One region of the Bacillus sp. 179-C3.3 HS genome, then DNA from elsewhere that is predicted to be linked to it. Evidence: riboswitches for the same ligand, from Rfam matches in the RefSeq annotation. Region 1 holds a riboswitch; each other region holds the start of a gene.

Region 1 (7,650 bases):
AGGGTCAGAGCTACCTCGTCCTATCAAAAGAATCTTTGCCCTTTCTCCTTGATATCCAGCTTCCTGTATCCTTGCCACAACTGCTTTTGTCACCTCATGGTTCACACCAATTGGCTTTCCGTATGTGACATGCACATGAGGGAAACGACTTTTTACGTTCTCAATTTCGATTGGTATATCTGATTTTGCATGCATGGCGGTTAACAAGAGCAGTGGGACAATGGCAATATGAGTCGCCCCTTTTTCCACACATGTTTCAAATCCTTTTTCGATCGAAGGTTCTGTTAGCTCTAGGAAGCAAATTTCTTGTATATCCGCCTCCACTAGCGGCATACAGCTTTTCATAAAGGAAATGGCTTTATCTTGTGCTTCTTTGACCCGACTTCCATGTCCGACATAAAGTACAGCTTGTTTCATTTGACTCCTCCTTGCCATCATGTCTGATCAGACGAAAAGACACGGTTTAAATACGTGTCTTTTCCCCATTGATGTGATGTTCGGTGAGCTCTGGTTCAAACCAGTTCAGCTTTTGATGAAAATGGACGACATCTCCAACAACGATTAAGCTAGGGTGCTCAATTCCTTCTTTTTGAACCGTTTCAGACAACGTCGCGACAGTGCAACAAGTGGTCTTTTGCTTGGCGGTGGTTCCCCAGTGTATAAATGCTGCAGGCGTTTCAGGGTCCCGTCCATTTTTTATCAGTAACCGCTGCACTCTTTCCACGTTTTTGACACCCATATAAATGACAAGGGTGTCAATACCTGTTGCAAGTGCCTCCCACTTTTCTTCAAAGTGCACATCTTTTTGATAATGCCCTGTGACAAAGGCGACATTAGAACTGAATTCACGGTGTGTGACAGGGATACCTGCATAAGCTGCCGCCGCGATACCAGATGTAATGCCTGGCACCACCTCATACGGGATATGGTGTTCAGCCAAGCACTCAATTTCTTCACCGCCCCTTCCAAATACGAAGGGATCGCCGCCTTTCAAACGAACGACAACTTTCCCTTCCTTTGCATGGGCCACAAGTGCTTCATTGATGGCTTCCTGTCTCATCGTATGATGGTTTGGCAGTTTTCCACAATAGATTAATTCTGCATCATGTTTGGCATGGGCGAGAATCTCTTGATTGACAAGACGATCATATAAAATGACATCTGCCTGTTGTATGGCTTTATGGGCCTTCAATGTGATTAAATCTGGATCACCCGGTCCAGCCCCAACAATGTATACTTTCCCCATCCTGCTTTCTCCCCCTGCCATCAGGCGATTATTTCAATGTGTTGATTACATAATCTACAAGCTGCTGCTTGGATTCCTCACGCGATAGCTCACCTGTATCTAGTACAAGCTCAGGTGACGCTGGCTCTTCGTAAGGTGAATCAATTCCCGTAAAAAACGGTATTTCACCGTTTCTTGCTTTTTTATAAAGACCTTTTGGATCACGCTCTTCACATACGTTAAGATCGCATTTTACAAACACTTCATGAAATTCTCCGGCTTCCACGAGTTGTCTAACGGTTTGACGATCTTCTTGAAATGGCGAAATAAACGCAGTAATGACGATTGTTCCTTGCTCTACAAACAGCTTCGCCACTTCTCCGATGCGGCGAATGTTTTCTTTACGGTCCTCATCTGAAAACCCTAAATCTTTATTGAGTCCATGGCGAACGTTATCACCATCTAGAACAGTCACTTGATAGCCTTTTTCAAACAACTCTCTTGCCGCTGCATTGGCAATCGTCGATTTACCAGAACCACTAAGACCTGTTAGCCAGATAATCCCGCTTTTATGGTTGTTTTTCTGATGATATTCTTCTTTTGTAATAGATGAATCATGCCACACAATATGTTCGTTCGACATGTCATACCCTCCTTTTAAGATACCGTCGTTTTTAATCCTTCGATGAGTGTTTCTATGACTTCTTTTCGGCTGAACGTGCTCGGTGGCAATTCACCGTTTCTCAGCATTGTTCGAACCTTTGTACCTGAAAGAATGACATGCTCGCTTTTATCATGTGGGCACGTTTTTGGTGTTGCCATCGCTTCACATGTATTGCAGTAAAAACTATGTTCAAATTTTAATGGTGTAATCCCAATTTCTTCACTTGTAAATTGGTCAAATAGCTCCTGCGCCTCGTATGTGCCATAATAATCACCCACACCCGCATGATCTCTTCCAACAATGAAGTGGGTGCAGCCATAATTTTTACGCACAAGTGCATGAAAAATCGCTTCCTTTGGTCCAGCATAACGCATAGCAGCAGGAAATACACCTAAAAATACGCGATCTTTTGGGTAATATCCGTCCAATAATACTTGATAGCTTTTCATTCTCACGTCTGCTGGAATATCATCAGATTTTGTTTCGCCAACAAGTGGGTTTAAAAACAAACCATCTACTGTTTCAAGTGCTGTCTTTTGAATATATTCATGGGCACGGTGGACAGGGTTTCTCGTTTGGAACCCAACAATTGTTTTCCATCCATTTTCTTTAAAATGTCTTCTTGTTTCTTCTGGCTCGTACGTAAATTGCGGGAATGGTTTTTCACTGCGTTTCGTTAGTGTAATTTTACCACCAATGTACGTGTCACCGCGCTCAAATAATTTTTTCACACCTGGGTGATTTCGGTCATCTGTTTTATACACATTGACAGCTTCTTTTTCCTTATCTGGTGTATATTGATCCTCGACTTCAATGATCCCATATACTGTTCCATTGTACGATAGACGCACAATATCACCCTTATGAATTTCCTCTGCCTTTTCCTTTGTGACTGGCAGCGTGATCGGAAGAGACCAAACAAGACCACTTGCTAATCTCATACGACTTACAACTGACTCATAATCAGCTTTTGTTAAAAATCCTTCAATTGGACTATACCCTCCAATTGCAATGAGTTCAAGATCTGCAAAAGAAATGGCATCTAGTTCGATTTCCTTCGCCGCCGTGCTAAGATCATATGCTTCATTTACTCGATTAATTAATACGCCACCATGTGGTGTTAAACTCATTTGTTCATCTTCCTTTCGATGTTCATATTTATTAGATGTTAATAGTCGGATTTAAGATTAAATGCCGCCGCCCTGCTCATGAATAGAGCTACTTTCATTTTTCACAGCCTTCATCAGACTGAGCGCACCAAGTGAGGCAAATAGAACACTCATCATGATAAAGATAGAATAATAGTCTCCTTTTAGGAAAAAGCTAACAAGTAGATACGATAGACTAAGTGATAAGAAGGGAGAGACGACCCACACTCTCAGCATTTTTTTCACGACATGTTTGTGAAAAATATTTGGTCCACCCTTTGCCATTCCAAGTCCAATGATTGACGACGAAGTGATTTGCGTCAGTGGTACTGGCAGCCCAAAAATGGAGCTCACAATCACAAGTCCAGCGCCTGTGCCAGATAGTAAAATGCCTTCGCCCGTTTGATAACGTGTGATTTTTTTACCGTTTGTTTCAAGCACTCTCCTGCCAAGTAAAAGGGCACCGAGCGCTACGAAAATCCCGCCGTAAAGTGTTCCTTGCCCAACGGTCAAAACCCCCGAGGCGACAAGTGGGCCAACCGCGTTAGCGACATTGTTCATGCCGGCTGAAAATGCTTCAAGGAAACCAGTCATAATTAATACAACAGCTAATATACTCGTGCTTTTTTTAGACAATGTTCGTTTTGGGAACATTCTGATGATTTTCACTACAACAAATGTAAAAACAAAAGCAACGATTGGGATGATCACCCAAAAAGAGACGATGACTAAAATAGATTTCACATATAACACTTTATACGCTACGGCAACACCAACGACAGCCCCAACAGTGACTTCACTTGTGGACAAAGGGATCGCCATCAAATTTGCAATGAAAAGTGACAATGCAGCAGAACCAATAATGATACACACAATTTCAAGGGTAATCACTGATTCTGGCATAATACCAGAACTGATCGTTTTGACGACCTCACCGCCACCAATCACCGATCCTGCTAAAATTCCAATTGCACAAACGATGAGAGCATAGATAGGTCTTTGAATGGCACCAGATCCATAAGCGATCCCCATAGATGCAGCTGCTCCACTTGCGCCAATGTTTAAAGCAAAGAATAGACTAAATAAAATTGCGGCTATTTCCATAGATTATGCTCCCTTACTCATGTAATCCGCACTCTGTCTTTGCTGTACCTGACCATCTTCCAGATCGCAAATCATCCGCTGTAAATGCTGGCTGTGTACATGGTGCACACCCAATACTCGGATAACCTTGATCATGTAGCGAATTGTAAGCAAGGTCTTCTTTAGATGCATATCTCCATATGTCCTTCCACGTCCAGTGGATAAGTGGACATACTTTGATAGATTGAAATTTATCATCCTTGTTTAAAAAGTTTGTTCCTGCCCTTTTTGGTGACTGCTCTCGGCGTAAGCCAGAAAGCCATGCTGGGTAGCCAGATAACACCTCTTGTAACGGAATCACCTTCCGCATATGGCAGCAGCTTTGAGGATTGGTTTCCCACAGCTTATCACCGTATTGCTCGTTTTGCTCTTGAACTGTCAACTCAGGCGTTTTCATCACAATATCTAATCCTGGATATCTTTCCTTCACCGCATCAATGGTCTCGTACGTTTCTTTGAAATGCAGCCCTGTGTCTAAAAAGACAATTCGCGCATCTTTTTTCACTTTCGCAATGAGATCAATGAGCACAATACCTTCTATGCCAAAACTACATGCATACACAAGCTGATCTCCATAATGTCCATACGCCCATTTCAGTACTGATAAGGCGCCTTTATATAGATCATCCTCTTGAAATGTAATGGACGGTTCTTCCCAATTTTCATAAGTTAACATCGTTTCTCCCCTTCCGGAGTACTCCTTAAATTGCACGTTATTTGTATTAGCGTTTTTATTATACGAGCGGATCTTCCATCAGATCGATCTGTATCATATCCCCAATCAGTGAATACAACGACTTTTTTTATCCCTTATAATGATTTTGTTTGACTTCCATCTCCTCTTCATCCTCACCGTTCAAATAAAAAATCTTCCTTTCACAGTGAAAGAAAGATGAGGAAGCGTACGATTTCCTTATCTTTCAAAATAGAATCATTTTGCAGGAAGTAGCACCTTGCTTGTATAGCAGGTTGCCGGGTTTCATTGGGCCAGTCCCTCCACCTCTCTGGATAAGTTGTTATAATTTGTCTTAAATATTAACACAATTCAAACAAAAGTCAACCCGACTTTATTGATAGGATTAGTTTTCATTTGAAATTGAGTCTATTTTACTATTTCCAACCAAATACAAAAGCTGTGCAAATGGGCACTCTTAAAGAGAATCTATCGTGCAGCTAGGCACAGCGTATCAAACCATCTCTTCCATCCAAGACGCAGAGGAAGGGTCTAATTTCCAGCGTTTGAGTTTATTCATAGCTGAAGGATCGATTGCCTTCATCTCAAGTGCTACTTCTGTCAGCGTATCATAGTCTGTGAGCGTCACATACGGCATATTCTTTTCTTGAAACGCAGCTGTTGCTTTTGGCAGTCCGTATGTAAAAATAGCCGCAACTCCTAATACGTCACAACCTTCTGCTTGAAGTGCTGACACAACATCAAGAACACTGCCGCCTGTCGAAATGAGATCCTCGACAACAACAACTTTTTCACCGGACGATACCGCACCTTCAATCTGATTGCCTTTCCCATGTGCTTTTGGTTTACTTCTGACATAACACATCGGTAGATTCAAACGATCTGCCGCTAATGCCGCATGAGGGATTCCTGCCGTTGCTGTGCCGGCGATCACTTCTACTCCTTCAAAATGAGTGAGGATTAAATCTTTTAACCCTTCCGCAATGTCATTTCTCACTTCGGGATAGGATAAGGTCAAGCGATTGTCACAATATATCGGTGATTTAATCCCGCTTGCCCATGTAAATGGCGAATCAGGTTTCAAGGAAACGGCTTTGATTTGTAATAAGTGTCTTGCGATGTTTGTTTTCATACAGCAGTCACTCCCACTCTTTCAAAATTTGCTGATAGGCTTCAATCGGTTTTGCTGCTTTTGTAATGGATCTCCCGACGACAATTTGCGAAACGCCTTGCTCTTTCGCATAGGCAGGTGTTGCTACACGCTTTTGGTCATCGGTTTGATCATTCGGCAAGCGAATGCCGGGTGTGACGGTAAGAAATGAAGGTGAGATGTGCAGATGGAGCCTTTTCGATTCATGGACAGAGCAGACAACACCGTCGAGCCCACTCTCATATGCCATTTGTCCATAATGCAACACCGTTTCTTCTAGCGGGCGGTTAATGAGTAACTCTTCTTTCATCATATCTTCTGATGTACTTGTCAGCTGGGTAACCGCAATGATTTGTGGCCTGCTTTGACCAGCTGGCGTACCGGAGTCGAGCCCTTCCACTGCGGCTTGCATCATTCTTTTCCCACCGGCTGCATGTACATTGACCAAATCAACACCAAGTGTTGCAAGGCGGTTCATCGCTTTTTGTACTGTTGTTGGAATATCATGAAGTTTTAAATCAAGAAAGATGCGACAATTTTTCTCTTTCAGCGTTTCAAGGATGGCCGGTCCCTCTTGGTAAAATAACTCCATGCCAACCTTCACAAATAATGGACTCCCTTCAAAAGGATCTAAAAAGGCAAGCGCCTCCTGTCCTGATGGAAAATCAAGCGCGATGATGGGCAAATGCTTCATGTTTCCAGCTCCTTCCGATACATTCCTCAACAGATGAATAGCCATAAGCTGTTAAAACGTTTGGCAGTTCTTCAATGATTTCTGGGCAAATCAATGGATTCACAAAGTTAGCTGTGCCGACCGCTACTGCACTTGCGCCTGCTAGTAAAAATTCAAGTACATCTTCCGCACTTTGTACCCCGCCCATTCCGATGATCGGAATAGAAACTGCTTGACTGACCTCATGCACCATTCGAATAGCAACAGGTTTTATAGCAGGGCCTGATAGTCCGCCAGTTTTATTGGCAAGAATGGGTTTCCCCGTTTTTAAATCCAAACGCATGCCAATTAAGGTGTTGATCATCGTGAGCCCATCTGCCCCCGCAGCTTCAATGGCTCTAGCAATCTGGGCAATATTGGCCACATTAGGAGACAGTTTGACATAGACAGGAACCGCTGAGACGTCCTTGACTGCTTTTGTCAATGTTGCGGCCATCGCTGGATCTGTACCAAATGCAATGCCACCCGTTTTGACATTTGGGCAAGAGATATTCAGTTCGAGTGCGTGGACATTTTTAGCCTGACTGATCTGCTTGGCTACTTCTACATAATCTTCCACCTGTGAACCAGCAACGTTTGCAATGATCGGAGTATCATATTGCTCTAGCCAAGGCAATTCATGTTCAAGAACCCCTTTCAAACCTGGGTTTTGAAGACCGATGGCATTGAGCATACCTGCCCCCGTCTCGGCGACCCTTGGCGTTGGGTTGCCAAATCTCGGTTCAAGGGTTGTGGCTTTGATCATGATCCCGCCCAGTATAGATAGATCATAGAATGAAGCGAATTCTCTCCCAAATCCAAAGCAGCCTGATGCTGGAATAATTGGATTTTTTAATGATAAGCCAGGTAATTCAACATTTAGCATGACAAGGCTACCTCCTCTGCTTTAAACA
Region 2 (7,650 bases), on a different contig from region 1:
TTCATCTGTCACATTTCTTAATTCAAGATATTATCAGAACTGATCTTCGCGTGTCAATCTTTTTTCGAAATTGCTTTACAATTCATAAAACAATCCATTACAGTGAGTTTATTGTTACGTAACTTGAATAGAAGGTGAAAAAATGGAATTTCAGCAATCAGATGTGTTGAGAAAATTACCTAAGCAGTTCTTTGCATCGCTTGTCCAAAAAGTGCAGAAAAAGATGCAGGAAGGGGCAGATATCATTAATTTAGGTCAGGGAAATCCTGATCAGCCAACTCCGCCACATATAGTGAAAGCCATGCAAGAAGCGGTAGAAAAGCCTGAAAATCATCAATATTCTTCATTCCGAGGAACGACAGAATTAAAAGAGGCTGCCGCTACCTTTTATGAAAGAGAGTATGGCGTTACCCTTGATCCGACATCGGAGGTTGCGATTTTATTTGGTGGTAAAGCAGGGCTTGTTGAATTACCCCAATGCTTACTGAATCCTGGTGATACACTCCTCGTTCCAGATCCAGGCTACCCTGATTATTGGTCGGGCGCTGTGCTTGCCGGAGCTGAAATGGTGACAATGCCTCTACTCGAAAAAAATGATTTTTTACCTGATTATGATCAATTGTCAGATGATCATAAGGAGAAAGCAAAATTGATGTACTTAAATTATCCAAACAATCCAACGGGTGCAACGGCCCATCGTGCCTTTTTTGAAAAAACAGTCACTTTGGCAAAAGACCACGAGATATGTATTGTCCATGACTTTGCATATGGTGGCATTGGATTCGATGGAGATCAACCAGTGAGCTTTATGCAAATAGATGGCGCCAAAGACATAGGAATTGAAATATATACATTGTCTAAAACATATAATATGGCTGGCTGGCGCGTCGGTTTTGCTGTCGGGAATCCGTCTGTGATTGAAGCCATTGAGCGATATCAGGATCATATGTTTGTTTCCCTTTTTAAAGCAACACAAGACGCAGCAGCGACAGCACTATTAGCTGATCAAACATGTGTACAGGAACAAAATGAACGATACGAAAAAAGGCGCAATACTTGGATTGCAGCCTGCAAGGAGATTGGCTGGGACGTTCAGGCACCGAAGGGATCATTTTTTGCTTGGTTAAAGGTGCCAGATGGATATACATCGGAATCTTTTTCGGACTTATTATTAGAAAAAGCGCATGTGGTCGTTGCACCAGGAAACGGTTTTGGGTCTCACGGTGAAGGCTACGTGAGAGTGGGTCTTTTAACAAGTGAGGAACGGCTAAAAGAAGCAGTGAAACGAATTGCTGCGTTAGGTTTGTTTGAAAAAAAGTCATTGACAACGTAAAAGAACGATGCGATAATTCAGGCAACATTTAAGAAAATTGAATATTCTTATCAAGAGTAGGCAGAGGGACTAGCCCAATGAAGCCCGGCAACCGACTTCCATGAAGCACGGTGCTAATTCTTGCAGCAGGCGCTGAGAGATAAGATTCGGATGAATGATACGAAACCTCTTTAAGGCGCTGATCTAGCACTGAAAGAGGTTTTTTTGTTTGAACATAAGCAGGACGCAATTGAAAGGGGATTCCTAGTGAGTGAATTACTGGCGACATATGTACTAACACATCGAGAGAATGAAGAGATGGACCGGAAAGCGGAGCAGATCGCGCTTGGATTAACGGTCGGATCATGGACAGATTTGCCGCAGCTCAAAAAGGAGCAGCTCAAAAAACATAAAGGCCGTGTGGTCAACGTCAATGAGAAGTTTGCCGCAACACCAAATGGATTGTTTCAATCAGAGGTGACCATTGCATACCCGGAGGCAAACTTCTCAGCAGATATACCAGCCGTTTTAACGACGATTTTCGGGAAGTTATCATTGGACGGGAAAATAAAGCTTGTTGACATCGAATTCTCTACGGCGTTTAAGAAAAACCTACCAGGACCGGTATTCGGAATTGAAGGCATTCGAAAGAAGCTAAATGTGTATGATCGTCCGTTATTAATGAGTATTTTTAAAGGCGTGATCGGTCGTGATATGGCGGATTTAAATGAACAACTTCGACTGCAAGCGTTAGGCGGCGTTGACTTCATTAAGGATGATGAAATCTTATTTGAAAGTCCACTCGCTCCTTTTGAAGATCGAATCAAAGAAGGAAAGAGGATCTTAAAGGAAACCTATGAAGAGACAGGTCACCGCACGCTCTATGCAGTCAATCTCACTGGCAGAACCTTTGATCTAAGAGATAAAGCCTTAAAGGCAGCCGAACTTGGGGCTGATGCGTTGCTGTTTAACGTCCATGCCTATGGGCTTGATGTGATGCAAAGTTTAGCGGAAGATTCAGAGATTCATTTGCCGATCATGGCTCATCCAGCAGTGAGCGGGGCATACACATCGTCTCCTGAATATGGATTCTCAACGTCTCTTCTTTTAGGAACCCTCAATCGATATGCAGGCGCCGATCTGAGTCTATTTCCATCTCCTTATGGCTCTGTCGCACTTCCGAAAGCAGAGGCGCTTGGAATCTATGAAGCTTGTCTGAAAGAGGACACCGTAAAGCGAACATTCCCTGTCCCATCAGCTGGCATTCACCCTGGCATGGTACCGCAATTAATCAAAGATTTCGGAATCGACCATGTGATCAATGCAGGTGGAGGGATTCATGGACATCCACGTGGAGCCATCGGCGGTGGCAAAGCATTTAGATCAATCATTGATGCTGTAATAAATGATATTCCGGTTGAACAGCAGGCATCCTCTTGTTCAGACTTACAAGCAGCACTTGATCTTTGGGGAAGGGTAGAGGATTAGATGAAAAGGCCAATTGTATGTTGTGATTTTGATGGAACGATCACGAAAAACGATAATATTATCAGGATCATGAAACAGTTTGCACCTAGCGAATGGACGAAGCTAAAAGACGCTGTTTTGTCAAAGGAGATCACCATTCAAGAAGGTGTCGGACGAATGTTTCAATTACTAGACAGTGATCAGAAGGAAGCGATACAATCGTTTATTTTACAAGATACAGAGATTCGAGAAGGATTTGAAGAATTTGTCGCTTATTTAAAAAAAGCTGACATTCCTTTTTATGTGTTAAGCGGAGGAATGGACTTTTTTGTCTACCCAGTACTTGAGGGCATTGTAGAGAAGCAATCTATTTATTGCAATCATGCGTCGTTTCAAAAGGAGCGTATTCAAATTGAATGGCCTTTTGCCTGTGATTCGCAATGCCAAAATGGCTGTGGCTGTTGTAAGCCGTCCATTATTCGACAGCTGACCGATGAGAATGACTTTATTATCATGATTGGAGATTCGGTCACAGATATAGAGGCGGCAAAGCATGCTGATTTCACATTTGCCCGTGATTATTTACTGAATGAATGTAAAGAAATGAACGTCATCCACCAAGAGTATGAAACATTTATTGATCTAAAAGCGCAATTCGCACAAATAAAGGAAGTGAAGGAATGGGAGAGACAAAGAGTAAACGCTGGCAGGAGTTAGCCGAAGTCAAACGTGAACTGGCACAAAGAGACTGGTTCTTTGGAACAAGCGGAAATCTATCCATCAAGGTGTCGGATGACCCAATCACATTCTTGGTGACGGCAAGCGGGAAGGATAAACGAAAAGAAACAAACGAAGATTTTGTGCTTGTTGATGCACAAGGTCAGCCAGTTGAACCGGGCGAAACGCTTAGACCATCAGCCGAAACATTGCTTCACACCTACTTGTATGAACGGACGAATGCAGGCTGCTGTCTCCATGTGCACACAATTGATAATAATGTGATATCTGAGCTATATGGGGATCAAGGAGAAATTCGGTTTAAAGGCAACGAAATCATTAAAGCGCTTGGTTATTGGGAAGAGGAGGCAGAAGTCGCTCTACCTATTATAGAAAACCCAGCACATATCCCGCATCTTGCTGAACAATTTGCTGCACATCTAAGTGAAGGTAACGAATCAGGAGCTGTACTCATACGTAATCATGGCATTACGGTGTGGGGAAAAACAGCATTTGAAGCAAAGCGTGTGTTAGAGGCATATGAGTTTTTATGTAGTTATCATTTGAAATTATCACTCTATCAATCCCAACTTATTAGATCATAGGAGGAGAAACATATGGCGACAATTTATATTCATAATGAAGAGAAAACATTACTTGAAAACGAACAAGAAGTTCAGGCATATTTAGAAGAACAAGGTGTCATTTATGAACATTGGGATATTGCAAAACTACCAAGTTCATTATCAGAAAAGTATGATTTAACTGATGAAGAGAAAGAAGAAATTTTGACCGTCTTCCAAGATGAAATTAGGGCCATTTCTGAGCGAAGAGGCTACAAAGCACAGGATGTCATTTCGTTATCTGATTCGACACCTCATTTAGATGAACTACTTCAAAACTTCCAGCGCGAGCACCATCATACAGACGATGAAGTGAGGTTTATTGTGAGTGGACATGGAATCTTTGCGATTCAAGGGAAGGATGGCGTCTTTTTTGATGTAAGACTAAACCCAGGCGATTTAATTTCAGTGCCTCCTCATATCCGCCATTACTTTACACTGCAAGAAGATCGCAAAGTAGTTGCCGTTCGCATTTTTGTCACGACTGAGGGCTGGGTGCCAATTTACGAAGAAGAAACCATATGATGTGAGAGCTGATCATTCCGTGAAGACGGAAGATCAGCTTTTTTTAGTAAATTAGACATAAAACGGGGAAAAACTTGTTTTTTTTACACTTCTGCATAGGAGAAATTTCTGTTGAACTTTTGAGTCAGTCCCGCCAAATTTGACGTTTACACCTTAAAATGATTGGGTAGAAGGTCTTTAGACTGTCAAAAATTAAATAAAATAAGCATATTTAATTTAATTTACAAATAAAGTATAATTTTGGTGTCGGTTCATTTAAAGCGTAGACAGACGAATTCATTGCGGGAGCTGAGATGAGATGAATATGTATGTAAAGAAAGAACAGTTATTAATGTCAATTGATGAAAAGAGAAAACAAATGGTAGAAGCGGCACAAGTAGAAGGATACACAGCTGAGATGACAATCAAGTATAGTCAAGAATTGGACAACCTGATGAACGAGTATCAATACCTTCTATCACATGAGCAACAAGCTGTGACTTCCTTTCATGATATTGTGTCTCAAATGAGTCTCTTATCAGTGAATCGTCCCTCTTACTAACAGGAAAAACCGACTTGCGTATGCAAACCGGCTGAATGTAGCTATGCTGAGTGTGCAGAAGGAAGCATGATGAGTACCGTTGTTCCTTTATTCACTTCACTCTGAATATCAATTGTCCCGCCATACATCGAAATGATTCGTTTACAAACAACAAGCCCAAGACCTGTTCCTTTTTCCTTCGACGTAATAAATGGAAGGAAAATGTGTGTAAGCATTTCTTCTGGGATTCCTTCACCTGTATCTTTCACTTTAATAATCACCTGTTCTTTTTCAGTCTCAATCATAATCTTCAAGTGACCACCATTAGGCATGGCTTCTAATGAGTTTTTTGCTATATTCAATACGACCTGTTTAATGTGATCCTTTGTGCAATAAACACCAACATCTTGAATCGTATTGATTTGTAAATCAACCTCAACATTATACAGATTGGCTTCTGAGAAAACGATAGGCATGATTTCGCTCACAATTTCTTTGACGGAATTATTCTGCCACTTCTCAGCAGTTGGTTTCCCTAATACAAGAAACTCACTAACAATTTGATTGATTCGTTTAATTTCTTCCTCGATGACAGAGAAATAGAGCTTGTCTTCCTCAGAATGATACTTCTTTTGAAGCAATTGAATAAATCCACTAATACCGGTTAAAGGGTTGCGAATTTCATGTGCGGTACTTGCTGCAAGTGTCCCAATTAACTCAAGCTTTTGCGCTTCATTTTGCTGACGTTCTTGTTGGGTTTGTCGTCTTAACATCATGTATTGGACAAGCGTGAATAAAATATTTAATAAAATAAATGCACTTGATAGAGGAAACAGCATAACAGATAGGACTTCAGATACTGTAGCTCGCTGCGGGAAAACCTCTAGCTTCCAGCTATTTTCATCTAAATATGTCGACACCGTTCGGTCATTTTCAGATGCTGGCTGTGGGCCACTTGTAAACACCACATCGCCATGTTGGTTGTGCATTTTAAAATGAAGATCTGGATTCAATACGTTCATGATATTTCTTAAATAATCAATTTGAATCGCAGCGACTAATACATTGGTGACTTGATCATTCTCATCTAAGACAGGTACACAAATAGAGAGGATGCGTTGTTTCGTAATTCTACTTATGTAGTTATCTGTAATCTCAGTCTGTTTTGTGATTTGAATGCGCTTGAAATAATCTCTGAATGATAAATTGACTTTTTCTTTTAACGGGGTAGTGCTGGCAGTGACATCTCCTTTTTCATTTAAGAGATACAAGCCTGAAAAACGAGGTTCTTGTTTATAGATTTTCTCTAGGATGTGTTGGACTTTTTTCGTTTCTAGCGGCTGATCAAACCCCATCGCGAGGGATGTTAATCTCGCTTCTGTTTCACTGATTAAATAATTCATTTGGTTTTTGTGAATATTTAACATGAGTGTCGCCGTTTGTTTGTTTTTTAAATCGATTTTTTCAGTTTCTTTTTCATAGATAAAATAACTAATGATTAGGGTTGGAAGCACCACCAAAATAAGATACAGTCTGATTTTCTTCCAAAACCCTTTCAGTATGCTCATCATTCATCGCTCCAACGTATTACCTAATAGACTTATTATAGCATTGAAATAATCTTCATTACGATCACTTGTGTCATTTTTAAAAAATTAGGTGATTCGGTATAGGCTTATTTTCATGTTATTTATTGACCAACATATTGACATTTTACTTATTGTTTATTAATGTCACAGTAAGTGGGTTGTATGACATAAAGGATGATAAAAAATGGAAAATAAAAATGTTGAAAAATCATTGAAATTGTTTATTGTATTATCACGTGCGTATCGTTCAATTAACCACCATATGAACAAGCATATTATTCAGCACGGTCTGAATCCGACTGAATTCGCTGTATTAGAATTGCTTTATCATAAAGGGGATCAACCGCTTCAACAAATTGGTGATAAGATTCTCCTAGCGAGCGGAAGTATTACGTATGTAGTGGATAAATTAGAGAAAAAAGAACTACTCAGTCGTAAAGCTTGTGCTGAAGACCGCCGGGTGACATTTGCCCATATTACAGAAAAAGGACGGGCGTTGCTAGACGATATCTTCCCAGATCATGCGAAAGAAATACATGAAATGATTAGTGTGCTGAGCGAAGAAGAGAAGGATGCCTGCATTGATATGCTTAAACATGTGGGACTTCGTGCAAAGCATTTATACGACCATAAAGAATAGCATAAAATAAAAAGGAAGCCACAGGCTTCCTTTTTATTTTGCTTTTTTCTCAATCGGTAAAATGAGAACTTCTACGCGTCTATTTTTACTTCTACCTTCTGCTGTATCATTTGAAGCAATTGGTTTGAATTCTCCATATCCCTTTGTACTAAAGTTTTCTTGGTCTAAGTCGGAGTTTTCAAGAAGAATATCTAAAAAGTTAACAGCGCGAATGGCACTTAAATACCAATTGGATTGAAAGTCTGAATTTTTAATTG
Region 3 (7,650 bases), on a different contig from region 1:
TGGGTCTAGCGCCAGTAGAGCTCACGCAATCTGTGATGGAGAGAGAGCAGGCTGCCCCGACCTCATTTGGGCACTATACAGCGATTCCTCACCCTATGACCCCGCTGACAGAAGAGACCTTTTGGGCGATTTGTACTTTAGAAAAGCCTATTATTTGGGGAGAGAAAAAAGTCCAATTTGTCTGCTTGCTTTGTGTTGAAAAAGAGAACGCAAAGGATTTAAAAGGAATGTATCAACTACTAGGAGAGTTTGTGCATAATGTCAAATTCATTCAGCAATTGATCGCTTGTGATACGTTCGAAGCCATGCTAGATATCATGATGAAAAAATCTCCTTCGTACTAGACGTAAGATTGTGATATGAACTTTTTCCTCTTCATAAAGGAAAAAGTATAGGTGTTATTGAAAGCGGTTTCATAATAAGATGATGGTGTAAAGATAAGCTTCATACTTCTAAAGGGGGCGGTTACACATGAATATCTTATTAGTATGTGCAGCAGGTATGTCGACAAGCTTACTTGTGACGAAAATGGAAAAAAGCGCACAAGAACAAGGGAAAGAATATCGCATTTGGGCAGTATCTGGAGATGCGGCAAAAAGTCACATTGATCAAGCAGATGTGTTGTTATTAGGCCCTCAGGTTCGATATTTGTTACCTCAAATGAAAAAACTCGGAGAAGAAAAAGGGATTCCGGTAGATGTCATTAATGCGGTGCACTATGGCGTATGTAATGGCGCCGAGGTTTTAAAATCTGCCGAACAGCTAGTGAACGGATAAAGGGGGCGGAAGGGATGAATGGATTCAACCGATTTCTAGAAGAGAAGGTGATGCCGTTTGCAGGGAAAATTGCCGCTCAACGACATTTACAAGCACTGCGTGACGGTATCGTTCTCACCATGCCTCTCATTATTGTCGGTTCGCTATTTCTCATATTAGCCAACCTTCCAATCCCGGGATACAGTGAATTTATGGCAAGTGTCTTTGGAGCGGAATGGGCGACAAAACTGTCCTATCCAGTTAGTGCCACCTTTGACATTATGGCACTTGTTGCCACCTTTGGAATCGCCTATCGGCTTGCAGAAAAATATGCTGTCGATGCACTATCATCTGGTGCCATAGCGGTTGCGGCATTCCTATTGGCAACACCTTATCAAGTGCCATTCACACCGGATGGATCAACAGAAGAAATCATAGTAAATGGTGGGATTCCAGTCAGTTTAATGGGTAGTAAAGGGCTGTTTGTGGCCATGATTATTGCCATCCTATCAACAGAAATATATCGTTTCATTGTGCAACGGAATATCGTGATTAAAATGCCTGATGGTGTACCGCCAGCAGTCAGTAAATCGTTTATCGCACTTATTCCAGGTTTTGTGGTCGTCACGTTGGTTTGGGTCACTAGACTTGTCATTGAGATGACACCTTTTGAGAGTATTCATAATATCATCACAGTTTTAATTGGCACACCGCTTTCCGTTCTCGGGGGCAGCCTGGGCGGAAGTATCGTAGCGGTGAGTGTTCAGATGCTCCTTTGGTCTTGTGGTATTCATGGAGCGACGATTGTCGGTGGCGTCATGGGCCCGATTTGGCTAGGTGCGATGGATGAGAACCGTCTCGCGTATCAAGCTGGAGAAGTGTTACCGAATATTTTCACCGCACAGTTCTTTGATATTTTCATCAACATTGGCGGTAGTGGTGCAACACTTGCTTTAGTCATTACGATGTTTATACGTGCCAGAAGTAAACAAATGAAACAACTCGGTAGACTTGCCATTGGCCCAGCCATTTTTAACATCAACGAACCGATTATTTTCGGAATGCCGATTGTGATGAACCCAATGCTTTTAATCCCATTTATCCTGACGCCTATCATGTTAATTATCACCACTTATATTGGCATGAGTACAGGACTTGTGGCAAAACCGGCAGGAATCGCTGTTCCATGGACAATGCCGCCAATCATTTCAGGCTATCTGGCAACAGGCGGAAAAATATCTGGCGCTGTCATGCAGCTCATTAACATGGTACTGTCATTTGCACTATACTATCCATTCTTTAGAATGTGGGATAAGCAAAAAGTGAAGGAAGAAAACGAACTACAAACAAAAGCATCAACTGAAGATCATACTGTCAGTATGTAATAGAGGGTACAAGGAGGATGCGGCCGATGGAAATGGAACAGATTGTGTTTCAACTCATCTTGCATGGTGGAAATGGCAGAAGTTCAGCAATGGAGGCCATCACATGTGCAAAAAAAGGCCACTTTGATGAGGCGAAGCAGAAATTGCAGGAAGCACAAGACGCGTTAAATGAGGCGCATCACGCACAAACAGAGTTGATCCAAGGAGAAATCAGAGGAGAAAAGACGGACATTAGCCTCTTAATGATTCACGCCCAAGATCACCTCATGAACGCAATGACAGTCAAAGAACTAGCAACAGAAATCATTGAACTACATGAAAAGATGAAGCAATTCGGAGGTGTCAATTCATGAAAGAGGGAATCAAAATTGTCACGATTGGCGGTGGCTCAAGCTATACGCCGGAACTAGTTGAAGGATTTATTAAGCGATATCATGAATTGCCTTTGAAAGAATTATGGCTTGTCGATATTGAAGCGGGGCAAGAAAAATTAAACATTGTCGGTGCTCTAGCAAAGCGCATGATTGAAAAAGCGGGTCTTCCAATTGAAGTTCACCTGACACTTGATCGACGTGCCGCTTTAAAGGATGCAGACTTTGTGACCACACAATTTCGGGTTGGGTTGCTCGAAGCACGAGCAAAAGATGAGAGAATTCCACTTAAATACGGTGTCATTGGTCAGGAAACGAATGGACCAGGCGGGTTATTGAAAGGATTGCGAACCATTCCTGTTATTTTAGATATCGTGAAGGATATGGAAGAGCTTTGTCCGGATGCATGGCTTGTGAATTTTACAAATCCAGCAGGTATGGTGACAGAAGCCGTTTTACGCTACACAAAGCTGAAGAAAGTAGTCGGGCTTTGTAACGTCCCAATTGGCATCAAAATGGGGATTGCAAAGGCACTTGATGTAGATGTTGAACGGATTGAAGTACAGTTCGCTGGTCTGAATCACATGGTGTATGGATTAGATGTGTATTTAGATGGGGTGAGTATTTTAGATCAAGTGCTAGATGAATTAGGAAACCCAAATAGCCAGTGGTCTATGCAAAACATTGAAGCGAAAAGCTGGGAGCCTTCATTTGTCAAAGGATTAGGCGTCATTCCTTGTCCATATCACCGCTACTATTATAAAACGAAAGATATGTTGGAAGAAGAACAAAAGGCGGCGCAAGAGAAAGGCACAAGAGCAGAGGTCGTCCAGCAAGTCGAACAAGAATTATTTGAACTCTATAAAGATCCAGATTTATCGATCAAACCACCACAGCTTGAAAAAAGAGGTGGGGCTTATTACAGTGATGCGGCATGTAATTTAATTAGCTCGATCTATAACGATAAACATGACATCCAACCAGTAAATACGATGAACAGAGGGGCAATTGCCAGCATTCCGGCTGATTCAGCAGTTGAAGTGAACTGTATCATCACAAAAGATGGACCGAAGCCGATTGCGATAGGAGACTTACCTGTTGCGGTAACGGGACTTGTTCAACAAATCAAATCATTCGAACGTGTAGCAGCGGAAGCAGCTGTAACAGGGGATTATCACACAGCGCTTGTCGCCATGACGATCAATCCACTCGTCCCATCTGATGAGGTGGCAAAGGAAATTCTAGATGAAATGCTAGAAGCGCATCGTGAGTATTTACCCCAATTTTTCAAACAAGTGAATGCATAAAATGGAATGGCCCCTTGATGGGGTCATTTTTTATGTTTTCACCATATGCATACTTGGAATAAAGGAGTATTATAGGAAGGATTCACCCGTAAAACAGTATGTACTGCTGAAAAGAAAGAGGTGCAGAAATATGATATTATTCGGCTTAATGATTTATGGTTTTTATTTTCACCCTATTTTTAGTTTTGGCACGTTGGTGCTGTTTCTGTATGGTATCATCGCTTCGTTTATTGGTCTTAGACGGAATCAATCATATAGATGGATCTATATATTTCGCTTGTTGGTTTGTTTTACAATCCCGGTGACCAACTTGTTGATGTATTTGACGACAATTGGAGGAGGACCAGGAATTACGAACCTCCAGATGAATCCACTTCCATTCATTTATATTGTGATCTTTATACTTGAAATCATCACTATCTTTTTACCGGAAGTCTTTTTGTTGATTGAAAAAAAGCGTCATATCAAATGGAAAGGGTGGATATATGCAGGGCTCATTGTGTGTGTATCGATCTTGTTTTGGTGGACGATTTGATGAAAAGGAAAAAGAACCCTTCACGATGAAGGGTTCTTTGTTATGTTATGCCTGCTTCACGACAGAATCGACTTCCACTGTCCAACCAAAGATGTCGGGCTGTGTCCCTTTTTGGATGCCAGTAATGGCTTCGTACAATTTCTTCGATATGTCACCCGTTTGCCCATCTTGAATGACGTATTGTTGGTCGTGATAAATTAACTCCCCAACAGGAGAAATGACGGCTGCCGTCCCTGTTCCAAACACTTCCTCCAGTTCACCTGTTTTGTGTGCCTCAATGAGTTCATCAATTGAGATTTTACGTTCTCTCACTGGAATGTCCCAATGCTTTAACAGTTCGATCACAGAGTTCCGTGTAATGCCTTCTAGAATACTTCCGTTCAATTTCGGCGTGACGACCTCACCATTGATTTTAAAGAAGATGTTCATACTGCCTACTTCTTCAATGTACTTTTTCTCAACCCCATCAAGCCAAAGAACTTGTGAAAATCCTTTTGCTTCAGCCACTTGCTGTGCTTTTAGGCTTGATGCATAGTTGCCAGCTGTTTTAGCATTACCTGTTCCGCCTTTTACGGCACGAACAAATTCATTTTCAACGGCGATTTTAACAGGGTGAATGCCTTCCTTATAGTAGGAGCCCACCGGAGACAAGATGATGATGAGTTTATACGTGTTTGACGGTGCAACCCCTAAATAAGGTTCAGTGGAAATGATAAACGGACGAATATAAAGAGAAGTTCCTTCTGCATCAGGTACCCAATCCTTATCAATGCGAATGAGTTCATTTAACCCCTCTAACACAGTTTCTGAATCAATTTGAGGGATACACAGGCGATCATTGGATCTGTTTAGGCGTTCCATGTTTTTTTCTGGACGGAATAATAGAATTTTTTGATCGTCAGAAACATACGCTTTTAAGCCTTCAAACACAGATTGACCATAGTGGTAAACCATAGAAGCTGGATCCATCGGAATCGCTTGATAGGGAATAACCCTTGGATCGTACCAGCCTTTATCAGTTGAATAATCCATCACAAACATGTGGTCTGTGAAGATTTTCCCGAATTCAAGCTGATCAGATTGAGGTTTTGGTTTTTTTGTTGAACTGAGTTCTACACGGATGGGTTGTTTTGGCATTGTAAATCTCCTTGCTATTGATTATTTGAAAATTCTAATAATACGAAATAATTATGATTCTATTCTATACCTTCACGAAATATTAGCAATAGGTTTTCTGGAATTCTCATGAGAAAATTCAGGTAAAGCGCTTTCCTTCTCTCTACTGTAAGTTACCTGTGCCACCACCTTCTTAAAAAAGAAATAAAATCCAGATTCGTTATTAACTGATTAATCAGATAATTAAAAAGCGGGCTGTGTTTCTGTCAGATTTTTTTTCAACTATACACCTTTTGACTACTACATGGCAATGGGCAACGTCGCATGAATCCTGTCAAGCTAGCATCTCCTACTTATCAGATTGAGTGAGTCATTTTAAAAATATTCAAAAAAGTGATTGACAACGATGTGACATCGCATTAAAGTAAAGGGAACATTTAACGCAAAATTTCATACGAATCTCTTATCAAGAGAGGCAGAGGGACTGGCCCTATGACGCCCAGCAACCGTTTCTACTTTAGAAATTGGTGCTAATTCCTGCAAAGCGATCAAAGCTTTGACAGATAAGAGAGGAAGACGATCCGATACATATCTTATGCAACGGTCATCCAGCCTCTCTTTAAAAAGAGAGGCTTTTTTGTCTCTATTTTGAATCAATCCATGGGTTGACGGGTGAGGTCTAACACTTTTACCTAGTTTTCCTATGGGGAAAATAAACAACTTTGAGGAGGAACAGCAATGAAGCGTAACAATTTGACATCATTTCTTGTGATATTGACGGTACTAACCATTGTATTAACTGGTTGTGGAGCGGGATCAAGCTCAGGATCAAAAGCGAAAACGAACGAAAATGTTTCCTTTGACAATGTACCAGAGCGATTTGCAAAAGGGCAGGGGGCAAAGATTAAAGTCATCCGCAAAATTGGTGGAGATGACCACACAGCGCAATTTTTAGCTGGTGCAAAAGCAGAAGGTGAGGCACTAGGCTTTACGGTTGATGTGTATACAGCCAATGGAGATACAGCGAAGTTCCATGATGCGATTTCCCAGGCACTAGAAGAAGACTATGATGGCATCATTATTTCCCATGGAGATGATGAGGCGACAGTCGCTGATGTGAAGAAGATTACAGCGAAGGGAATTCCAGTTGTGGCATTTGATTCAAACCCTAAGCTGAAGGATATCAAAGGCGTCACAGTCACCTCTCAAGATGATGAACAATTAGCCAAGAAGTCATTGGACACACTCGTCGCTGATTTTAATGGGAAAGCGAACATTGCCTATCTGTGGGTAGATGGATTTCCGCCAATGGTCAGACGAAACAAGGTATACCAAGAAACCCTTGAGAAGCATCCAGGGATAAAAGAGATTGACCGTTTTGGTATTGCATCTTCTGATACATCCGTGCAAACGCAAAATGCTGTCGCGGCAATGCTCAATAAATATCCGAAGGGCAAGCTTGATGCAATCTTCGCGACATGGGATGCATTTGCGATCGGTGCGGCAAGAGCTTTAAAAGAAGCAGGAAGAACAGAAGTCAAGATCTATGGAATTGATGTCTCAAATGCGGATCTTCAGGAAATGACGACGAAAGACAGCCCTTGGAAGTATACAGCAGCAGTAGATCCAAAGCTAATTGGGGAGGTTGACGTTCGAATCCTTGCGAAAAAAATAGCTGGAGAGGAAACACCTTCTTCCTATGACCTTGAGGCCTCACTTATCTCACAAAAGCAGCTCCAACAGGCAGGGAAAGCCATCAATATGGTGAACCTTGCGGAAGAAGTGAAGGGATTTGGTTCATCTTCTGCCTTTGAAGAGGACTGGATGAAAACCTTAAAGAACCATTATGCAAAATAATCAACATGCACTCTCTTTCATTAGAGAGTGTTTCATTTTTCAGATGACGATCATTGGAGGAGAACACCTATGACATCGCCACTTGTTCACATGAAACAGATTTCGATTGAATTTCCAGGGGTCAAGGCATTAGATCAAGTTGATTTTACGTTGAAAAAAGGGACGGTACATGCGCTGATCGGAGCAAATGGCGCTGGGAAGTCGACTTTAATGAAAGTATTATCAGGGGCCTATTCACATGCACAAGGGACCATTCATATCAATGGGCAATTGGCATCTATTCACACACCAAAGGATGCGGCCACATACGGTGTGCAGACTGT

Evidence for each region. Region 1 has a riboswitch for S-adenosylmethionine ahead of AB1K80_RS11455 (phosphoadenylyl-sulfate reductase). Riboswitches for the same ligand answer to the same signal wherever they lie in the genome.
Region 2: linked by a shared signal. The riboswitch ahead of mtnW (2,3-diketo-5-methylthiopentyl-1-phosphate enolase) and the one ahead of AB1K80_RS11455 (phosphoadenylyl-sulfate reductase) in region 1 are both predicted to bind S-adenosylmethionine.
Region 3: linked by a shared signal. The riboswitch ahead of AB1K80_RS00550 (sugar ABC transporter substrate-binding protein) and the one ahead of AB1K80_RS11455 (phosphoadenylyl-sulfate reductase) in region 1 are both predicted to bind S-adenosylmethionine.

The regions. Positions count from the first base shown of each region.
Region 1 covers NZ_JBFEFT010000016.1:73,189-80,838, forward strand. Annotated here, with positions in the region: gene AB1K80_RS11430 (sirohydrochlorin chelatase) at 1-417, opposite strand, end outside; gene cobA (uroporphyrinogen-III C-methyltransferase) at 464-1,246, opposite strand; gene cysC (adenylyl-sulfate kinase) at 1,275-1,868, opposite strand; gene sat (sulfate adenylyltransferase) at 1,883-3,019, opposite strand; gene AB1K80_RS11450 (inorganic phosphate transporter) at 3,077-4,141, opposite strand; gene AB1K80_RS11455 (phosphoadenylyl-sulfate reductase) at 4,155-4,856, opposite strand; SAM riboswitch class I at 5,091-5,195, opposite strand; gene pyrE (orotate phosphoribosyltransferase) at 5,368-6,006, opposite strand; gene pyrF (orotidine-5'-phosphate decarboxylase) at 6,014-6,718, opposite strand; gene AB1K80_RS11470 (dihydroorotate dehydrogenase) at 6,690-7,622, opposite strand; gene AB1K80_RS11475 (dihydroorotate dehydrogenase electron transfer subunit) at 7,616-7,650, opposite strand, start outside.
Region 2 covers NZ_JBFEFT010000002.1:185,678-193,327, reverse strand. Annotated here, with positions in the region: gene AB1K80_RS02680 (pyridoxal phosphate-dependent aminotransferase) at 143-1,333, shown strand; SAM riboswitch class I at 1,378-1,479, shown strand; gene mtnW (2,3-diketo-5-methylthiopentyl-1-phosphate enolase) at 1,580-2,800, shown strand; gene AB1K80_RS02670 (2-hydroxy-3-keto-5-methylthiopentenyl-1-phosphate phosphatase) at 2,801-3,496, shown strand; gene AB1K80_RS02665 (methylthioribulose 1-phosphate dehydratase) at 3,460-4,101, shown strand; gene AB1K80_RS02660 (1,2-dihydroxy-3-keto-5-methylthiopentene dioxygenase) at 4,114-4,644, shown strand; gene AB1K80_RS02655 (Spo0E family sporulation regulatory protein-aspartic acid phosphatase) at 4,943-5,185, shown strand; gene AB1K80_RS02650 (ATP-binding protein) at 5,227-6,732, opposite strand; gene AB1K80_RS02645 (MarR family winged helix-turn-helix transcriptional regulator) at 6,938-7,393, shown strand; gene motB (flagellar motor protein MotB) at 7,427-7,650, opposite strand, start outside.
Region 3 covers NZ_JBFEFT010000001.1:104,336-111,985, forward strand. Annotated here, with positions in the region: gene AB1K80_RS00515 (BglG family transcription antiterminator) at 1-344, shown strand, start outside; gene AB1K80_RS00520 (PTS sugar transporter subunit IIB) at 472-777, shown strand; gene celB (PTS cellobiose transporter subunit IIC) at 792-2,141, shown strand; gene AB1K80_RS00530 (PTS lactose/cellobiose transporter subunit IIA) at 2,168-2,494, shown strand; gene AB1K80_RS00535 (6-phospho-beta-glucosidase) at 2,491-3,819, shown strand; gene AB1K80_RS00540 (hypothetical protein) at 3,950-4,354, shown strand; gene AB1K80_RS00545 (branched-chain amino acid aminotransferase) at 4,400-5,491, opposite strand; SAM riboswitch class I at 5,931-6,040, shown strand; gene AB1K80_RS00550 (sugar ABC transporter substrate-binding protein) at 6,209-7,327, shown strand; gene AB1K80_RS00555 (sugar ABC transporter ATP-binding protein) at 7,397-7,650, shown strand, end outside.